2 regions of the Bradyrhizobium sp. UFLA06-06 genome follow, and region 1 is predicted to be linked to the other one. Evidence: riboswitches for the same ligand, from Rfam matches in the RefSeq annotation. Region 1 holds a riboswitch; the other holds the start of a gene.
The links. Region 1 has a riboswitch for ZMP and ZTP ahead of IF803_RS15180 (bifunctional 5,10-methylenetetrahydrofolate dehydrogenase/5,10-methenyltetrahydrofolate cyclohydrolase). Riboswitches for the same ligand answer to the same signal wherever they lie in the genome.
Positions count from the first base shown of each region.

Region 2: it holds a riboswitch for ZMP and ZTP, as region 1 does, so the genes downstream of both, IF803_RS05720 (serine hydroxymethyltransferase) here and IF803_RS15180 (bifunctional 5,10-methylenetetrahydrofolate dehydrogenase/5,10-methenyltetrahydrofolate cyclohydrolase) in region 1, are expected to answer to the same signal.

Region 1 covers NZ_JADFUD010000015.1:7,090-11,271, reverse strand. Annotated here, with positions in the region: gene IF803_RS15195 (hypothetical protein) at 254-892, shown strand; gene IF803_RS15190 (hypothetical protein) at 1,107-1,631, shown strand; gene IF803_RS15185 (hypothetical protein) at 1,752-2,162, opposite strand; ZMP/ZTP riboswitch at 2,380-2,459, shown strand; gene IF803_RS15180 (bifunctional 5,10-methylenetetrahydrofolate dehydrogenase/5,10-methenyltetrahydrofolate cyclohydrolase) at 2,475-3,338, shown strand; gene IF803_RS15175 (MaoC/PaaZ C-terminal domain-containing protein) at 3,468-3,920, shown strand.
Region 2 covers NZ_JADFUD010000005.1:29,800-33,981, forward strand. Annotated here, with positions in the region: gene IF803_RS05705 (response regulator) at 1-308, shown strand, start outside; gene IF803_RS05710 (winged helix-turn-helix transcriptional regulator) at 522-1,214, shown strand; gene IF803_RS05715 (YybH family protein) at 1,322-1,768, shown strand; ZMP/ZTP riboswitch at 1,900-1,985, shown strand; gene IF803_RS05720 (serine hydroxymethyltransferase) at 2,022-3,293, shown strand; gene IF803_RS05725 (hypothetical protein) at 3,402-3,557, shown strand; gene IF803_RS05730 (HAD family hydrolase) at 3,999-4,182, shown strand, end outside.

The sequences.
Region 1 (4,182 bases):
CCTTGTTGTTCTCGCGCCGCTTCGGCGCGCGGCACTCGCTCTCGGGCGGCGCGAACTTAGCGAGCGGCCGGCCATGAGGCCATCCCTCCGTGCTGCCGGCCGCAAGATTGTCGTCCCGGAATGAAACCATTGCGGCCGTCAGCGATTGTCTTCGCGTGGCCGCTCGACCTGCGGCCGCCCCGGAAGCCGCGCGGTGCGGCTTCCTCTCTGTGTGGGGGCGGCCCGATCGGGCCGCCAGGGTGAGGGCACGACGATGCGGATCGGCTTGGCGTCGTTTCGGAGGTTGGCCGCCGGACGTCTCGGTGAGGGCGGCTTCTACGCCAGCCTGCTGCTGCCGCTGATTGCGCTCGCCGGGATCGCCGCCTGGTTCATGCTCCCCGAGCCGAGCGACGCCGGAGACCGGGATGTCTGGCCGGTGTCGTCCAGCATCGTCCGCACCGCGCAGAACGCCTCGACCGGCGCGCAACCCGCCCAAATCACAAATCAGGCCGCGCGGGACGCGCTGGCCGCACCGGCGGACGAGCCGACCACCGTCGGCGTGGCCACCGCCCCACAGGGCGCAGAGGAGGCCAGGTCGTCCGGGCCTGGCGCTGAAAGGTCTCCGCTGGACAAGCTGCGGATCGCCTCGCAATCGTGGCGGCGCGGCGGGCTGGGTTCGAAGGCGCTCGTCACCCTGACGCTGCGCAATGCCAATGATTTCGCCGTCAAGGATATCGAGATCGCCTGCGCCTTCATCCGCCGGGACGGTCGGCCGCTGACCGAGCGCAAGCGGCTGATCTCCGACACCATCGCCATGAAAAGCCGCAAGACCTACTCGCGGATGTTGGTCGGGTTCGTCAATGTTAACGCAAACAAGGCGAAATGTTCGGTCGTGACGGCGAGCCGCCTTTAATTCCCGGCATCCCGAAAAAGTGACCGCGAATTGACTTGCCGGGTGAACCGTAACGGCCGGACAGGAACTAACTAATAAACCAGCCGTTAGCGAACGACCCGGGAGCGCGGACCGCGTCCGGGTGATCATGCGCAGACGATGAGATCGCCCGCGCGATGACTAATGTCGTCGCGCCGAGATGAACCGCGCCCGCTGCGCGGGGGGAGCTACCAAAATGCCTGTGGCGCGTTATTTCCTGTTCGTTGGTGGAGTGCTGCTCGCGCTGCTCTTCGTCGTCAATTCCATCGTGCCGCAGGAGGCCGTGGTCGCCGGTCAGAACCAGGGCCTGTCGTCGCCGGGCGTCGACAAGACCATGGTGCGCATCAAGTCGACCCAGAAATTGCCCGAGCGGGTGGTCTACGACACCAATTTGCCGACCATTGTTCCGGCGCAGGTCAACGCGGTCGCCGCGGCCGTCCCGTCGGCTTCGGGTGACGCGTCGGCGCAAGCCCGTGTCCGCAATACGTTCGCCCAGTTCATTCCGCCGGAGAAGGCTGACGCGCAGAAGGTCGCGGCCGAGGCAAAGCCGGCCGAGCAGCCGGCGCAGGCCCAACCTCAGGTGCCGAAGAAGCGCAAGGTCGCGCGCTACCATGCCCATCCCCAGCAGCCGATGCGGCTGGCGCAGCCCGGCATGTATCAGCCCTACCGCGTCGCGCAGCAGCAGCGCATGGGCTTCTTCGGCGGGTTCGGCACCTGGTAAGAAAGGCCGCCCGCAGCCGGCAATCAATGCGCCGCCGCAAACACTTGCGGCGGCTTTTTCATGTCCGCGATCAGGCGGGTGGCCGGATCCGGGACGGCGTCCGAGCGCCGCTCGCTACCTTTAGCGCGGCAGGCGCGGAATCTTGTCCGCGAAGCCGTTGTAGCAGGTCAGCCGCTCGTCCTCTTCCTTCACGAAGCGGCAATCGTTGACGCCCTTGGCCGGGGTGGCCTTCGGCTTCGGCTGCGGCTTGAAGATCTCGTCGTAGCAGATCAGCCGTTCCTTGGTGGCGTCGTCGATGTCCTGACAGGCCTGAAGCTTCTGGGCGACCGATTGCGGCTTGCCGGGCGTGGCAGGCTTCTCGCCCTTCTTGGCGGCCGACTTCTTGCCGACCTGGACCAGCGGCTTGTCGCCGACCATCGGCTGCGAGGTCGCCGCCGCCGGCTTGTCTGCGTCGGCGGGGGCCGGCGTGGTTCCTTGGGCAAGCGCGGCAGCCGGGCAGAAGAGCGCCAGCGCGAGGATGATATGTCTCATGTCGAAAATGTCCGAAATGGCGTGATGACCGGAAGGATGGCGCCGGGGATCGGAAAAGCCCGGCAAGCGCCGAGACTTAACGCAAGTCTTGCCCGAATCCTACCCCCAGAGGCGATCCGCCCGGCACCGATCCACCGGCAAAAGTGAGGGCAATTCGTCGCCGTTCGACCCGCGGGAGAGCGTGAATTGCCTTTGCCTGGCGGGGCGGCTATGACGACGCCATCTGCGCGACTGGCGCTTGGATGGACCACCATCGGGGAGTGCAGAGACTGAACGCCGCGCGCCTGGGCACCGCTTCGAAACGGAGGTGCCATGACGGCGAACATTCTCGATGGGCATGCACATGCCCAAATTGTCATCGACAAGATTGCTGGCGAACTCGATCGGCTGCCCCGCGCGCCGGGGCTTGCGGTCGTGCTGGTCGGCTGTGACGCGGCGAGCCAGATCTATGTGCAGAGCAAGGTCAGGATGGCCGAACGGCTCGGCCTGCGCGGTGAGGTCGCACGCCTGCCGGATGATGCCAGCGATGCCGATCTGCTTGCCAGAGTAGAGGCGCTCAATGCGCGCGACGATATCGACGGCATCCTCGTGCAGCTGCCGTTGCCGGCGCATATCGACGCCTTGCGCGTGATGGCGGCGGTCGATCCCGCCAAGGACGTCGACGGCCTGCACGCCCTGAACGCCGGCCGGCTGTTTCACGGCGACGATGCGCTGGTGCCGTGCACGCCGCTCGGCTGTCTCCGGCTGATCAAATCGACCCTGCCAGACCTCACCGGCGCCCATGCCGTGGTGATCGGCAGCTCCAACATCGTCGGCAAGCCGATGGCCGCGCTGCTGCTGCAGGAGCACGCGACCGTGACGCAGACCCATATCCACACCCGCGGCATCAGCAGGATCTGCCGCGAGGCCGACATCCTGGTGAGCGCGGTGGGCAAGGCCGGCCTCGTGCGCGGCGACTGGATCAAGCCGCAGGCCATCGTCATCGACGTCGGCACCACGCGCGTCGAGAAGCCGGACGGCGGCTATACGGTGTGCGGCGACGTCTCGTTCGAGGAGGCGGTGCAGGTCGCCGGCGCGATCACGCCGGTGCCGCGTGGCGTCGGCCCGATGACAATCGCCTGCCTGATGGAGAACACGGTGAAGGCCGCAAAGGCGAGGGCGGCCCGGCTGCAATAGCGGGGGATGCCTGCGGCGATATGCGCGCGGCGGGTGTCGCTCGCGTATCGCGCGCGAAGTTCATGACGTCCGGGGTAATGGAAAGCCCGCACCATTGGTCTAGCATCGCGCGACAGATGGAGGCGGGCGATGCTGTATGCGGAAGATCTTACCGAGGGCCAGACGTTCAAGCTTGGCAGCTACACCATCGGTGAGGCCGAGATCCTGGAGTTCGCCGGGAAATATGATCCGGTGCCGATCCATACCGATCCCGTCGCGGCGGCAGTGGGCCCGTTCGGCGGCCTGATCGCAAGCGGCTTCAACACCATTGCGATCTATCAGCGGCTCGTCGTGGAGGCGATCTGGACCAAGGTGGCGGGGATCGTCGGGCGGAGCTTCGAGATTCGCCTGCCGAGCCCGGTTCGGCCCGGTGCCACGCTCACTGGCCAATCCCGGATCCAGAAGATCACCATCAGGCCGGAGCGGCGCGACGCCGTCGTGATCTTCAAGACGGAGCTGGTCAACGACGAGCAGCGCCCCGTTCTTGTCCTCGTGCTCGACGCGCTGATCCACATGCGGCCGGCGGAGCAGGGGCGGGCGTAGCTCGGCTGACGGGCATGCCGAACTCATCCGCCTCGGACGGCGGCCAACGCCGCTAGGTGTTTCCCGCACGCGACTTGTCGTCGCGCAATGTTGCGGCAAATATGACAGGCCGGCGGCAGAACAGCAGCGTATCAATGACGTCGTCATCGACGAGCCATGCTGCCCGGTATTTACTTCGTCGATGCGCCGAAGGCATTCGACCCAGACGGATGTGCCGCCGTGAAACGCAGCAAGCAGACGCACGGAGAGATCGAAGCCAGGC
Region 2 (4,182 bases), on a different contig from region 1:
TGATGGATGCGCTGTCGGGCAAGATCGCGATCAGCCCGGATATCGACCACGAGCTCGCGCTCAGCCACCTTGCCGGCGAGAGGAAGGCTGCCGACCTCCTGACCGCGCGGGAATTCGAGGTGCTGCGGATGCTGCTCGCGGAGAACACCACCGAGGAGATCGCCGAGGCGCTGCACCTCAGCCCGAAGACGGTCGCGAACCTGCATTCCCTGATCAAGGACAAGCTCGGCGTCGGCACGGATATCGAGCTGGTCCGCCTCGCGTTGCGGCAGGGTATCCTGACGCAGACCGACCTCGGCGAACGCTGAGCCTCCGTGGCGGCGCCAGCGAGGCCGCGTACCGGTAAATCGAGCCGCATTTGCCTCCGGGCAAACCGAACATCGAGCCGCATCGTCGAATGGCCGAGTCCCGAGAAAGTCGCGTACCAGGCGTAACAGGAGAGCCTCGATACTGGCGCGCCTGGGACCATAGTCCAGAGACTGGACTACCTTGGTGGCCCTCGTGATGCTAAAGTTCTCGTCATGAAAGGCTATGGATCATTTTGCCCCGTAGCCAAAGCTGCGGAAATTCTCACGGAGCGGTGGACCCCGCTCTTGCTCCGCGAACTGCTGCTGGGGTCCCGCCACTTCAACCAGCTTCGCCGCGGCATTCCACAGATGTCGCCGACCCTCCTCTCCAAGCGCCTGCAAACTCTAGAAGAGGCCGGGCTAGTCTCACGCCAACCAGGCGACAACGGGCATTGGGAGTACCATCCAACCCAGGCGGCCAGGGAAGCCAGGCCAATTATCGATGCAATGGGCTATTGGGGCCACAAATGGGCTCGCAGCCAGCTCACACCGAACGAACTCCACGCGGGCCGGCTCATGTGGAATATGCGCCGTTCGTTCGATCTAAGGCACATTCCATGCGACTTCGTGCTGTACATTGAGATTGCGGACGCTCGGCCGAAGCGCTGGTGGTTTGTTGTGAAGAAGGAGGAAGCCGATCTCTGCTGGGATGACCCCGGCTTCAAGGTCGATATCAGCCTCTATGCGAGTCTGCTGACGCTTGTGCAGATTTTCGTAGACGAGATGCCGCTGCTACGGGCGCGTGAGCTCGGCAAAATCGAGATCGACGGTCCTAAGCATCTTGTGAACAGCATGCGGGCTTGGTTTCCACGTAGCAAATATGCCAGTGAGGCGTCTGCGGCCGCAGGGCAAGTCTTAGCTAGCTGAAAGACACCTCTCCCAGTCCACTTTTTGGACTAGTGACCCTGCTTCCCCCAGCTGTAGCGTTTGCGAATGCGCTCATGCGCTGAGCATCTCAGCTAAAGGAGGCAAGGATGAGCCGCCCTTCTCTTCTTTCATACGCCCTGCTTTTGATCTTCACTTGTGCTTGCGTTGGTCATGCAGCAGCAGACCCACTTGCCGACGAACTTTCCTCTGTGGCTGCCAAGTGGGATGCCGCCATCAACAACGCAGACTTCGATGCCCTGCTTCCATTGTATACCGCTGACGGCAGATTGATGCCGCCCGGTGCGCAGCCGCTCACCGGCCCTTTGGCAATCCGTAGTTTCTTTGCCGGGCGGGGAAGAAGCGTCAGAGAGCACAAGGTTGAGCTGGTCGATGTGTTGTCCATGGGAAACTACGCCTACACCACCTCGCATTTCACGGCCACGCTAGTGGTAAATGAGAAGGCGGCGCCAATTTCTGGCAGCACCGTGAGACTGCTTGAACGCCAACCCGACGGGCAGTGGAAGATAAAGTCCCACATTTTCGTCAAGGAATAGATTCGCGGGTGCTACTGCTACGCAGTCAGCCTCCCGGCGACGCCAGCTATGGAACCCTGCCTGCTATGGAACCCTTGCGGGACCGCCGAGGATTGAATAGCCTGCTGCTCGCGATGAGCTGCAGGCTCATTCGCCCCTCGCGCGACTGGCGAGCTTACGTGGAATTGACCACGGTGAAGCGCGAAGGGTTCTAACGCCGTTCGCCTGGGCAACCCGTTCAGCTGATGATCCAGCGTCTTAGGGAGCCCGGACCATGCCGTCATTCCGCAATGAACTCCACCTCAACGATTCGGAAGTTGCCCTTGCGCTCGAGGGCGAAGAGCGCCGCCAGCAAGACGGCGTCGAGCTGATTCCGTCGGAGAACTACACATATCCCGAGGTTCTTGAGCTGCTTGGATCGGTGTTCACCAACAAGTATTCCGAGGGCTATCCGGGACGCCGCTATTACGGCGGCCAGGAATTTACGGACCAGATAGAGAACCTTGCCCGACAGCGAGCGTGTGCGCTGTTCCGCGCCGAACATGCCAACGTTCAGCCTCTGTCCGGGTCGCCAATGAACCAGGCCGTGTATCTCGGCCTGCTGCAGCCCGGCGATACGATATTGGCGATGGACCTGTCACACGGCGGCCATCTCACCCACGGCGCGCCCGTGTCGCACATGGGGCGGCTCTTCAACTTCGCCCGTTACAAGACGCAGCCGTCAAACGGCGGCGCCATCGATTTCGATGAGCTCCGCGCCATGGCCCGGCACGTCCGTCCGAAGCTGGTGCTGTGCGGCTACAGCTCCTATCCGCGCGATCTGGATTATGCGTCCTTCAAGAGCATCGCCGATGAGGTGGGTGCACTGACCATGGCCGACGTCAGCCATTACGGCGGCCTGATCGCCGGCAACGCCTTGCGCAATCCGCTCGATGCGGGTTTCGACGTGATGACGACGACATCGCACAAAACGCTTCGCGGGCCGCGTGGCGGCATCGTTCTTTGTCGCCGGGAGTTCGCCGGCAAGATTGACGCGTCGGTGTTCCCGGGATTGCAGGGCGGTCCGCACATGAACGTTGTGGCCGGAACCGCGGTCACGCTGAAGAAGGCATCGACGTCCGATTTTCAGGCCTATGCAAGGCTGGTCATGCGCAACGCGAAGGTCCTGGCCGAAGCGTTGATGGAACGCGGCATGACGTTGATCACCGGCGGAACCGACAATCACATGATGGTCGTGGATACGGTGGCCAGCGTCGGCCTGGACGGCGGCGCGGCCGAGAACATCCTCGACGCCGTCGGGATCACCGCAAACAAGCAGATCATTCCCGACGATCCGCGTCCGCCGCTCAAGCCGAGCGGCATTCGCCTCGGGACGCCGGCGGCGACCACGCGCGGCATGGGCGAGCCCGAAATGCGCCTCATCGCCGAACTCATTGCGGAATCCCTCCGGTCGAAGGGAGATGCAGCGGTCGTCAAACGACTGAGGTCGAACAGCGTCGAGATGTGCCGCGCTTTCCCCGTTCCGGGGATCGCGCCGCCCTCATAGGCAGCCGACCTGCGTTCCTGTTCCGCGTTCGTCGCGTCGCTCGTCCGGGCGTGCGGCCTGCATGGGCACGTCGTGAAGGTTCCCCGGGAAAGACCGGAACGGAAATCGATGCTGTTCGTTGGACCGCATGATCTCGAAGACGGAGCGTCCAACGCCGTGACCCGGAAAACCTTGCAAGCACGCTCGGAGCAGGCGCTCGTCGTCATCATTCTCAGCACCGGTGCGCTGATCGGTTACCTCGGCCTGGCGCTGTCCAGGCTGTGAGCGCGACGCCCGGCGGGCACCAAGCCGCCGGCAGGCGTCGAGCCGCTTGCTGCCCTGAAAGCTCGCGCGCGCGTGCCACTGAGTTGCCCGACGTGGCTAGCCCCGCAGCAAAAATATAGAAAAATATAGGGTGAAACGAAGAGCAAAGCTCGGACAAATCATGTCGCGAGAATGCGGATGTTTGACGCACAAGCGACAACACATCCGGCGTCGTCCCGGCGAAGGCCGGGACCCATTACCACGAATGGGAATTGTTGCGCGACGCTGGGGCCACAGCCTCCTCTCAACAACCCAACCCTGTGGTTATGGGTCCCGGCCTTCGCCGGGACGACGGTGGTGTGCGCGGGAACAGTCTCGCGATGAATGCAACGCCACGTACACCCGTCACTGAAATCGAGGACATTGCCGCCTGCCCGCAATTCTCGTACACGGTTTCACGCAATGACCTCGCAATTCTCTCCCAACTCCGTCGACGTGCTGCTGTTCGATATCGGCCGCGTCGTGCTCGACATCAACTTTGACAAGGTGGTGGCGCACTGGGCGCAGCATGCCGGCTGCGCGCCCGCCGAGCTCGCCACGCGCTTTGTCGTCGACGACAGTTTCAAGCATCACGAGATCGGCCGGA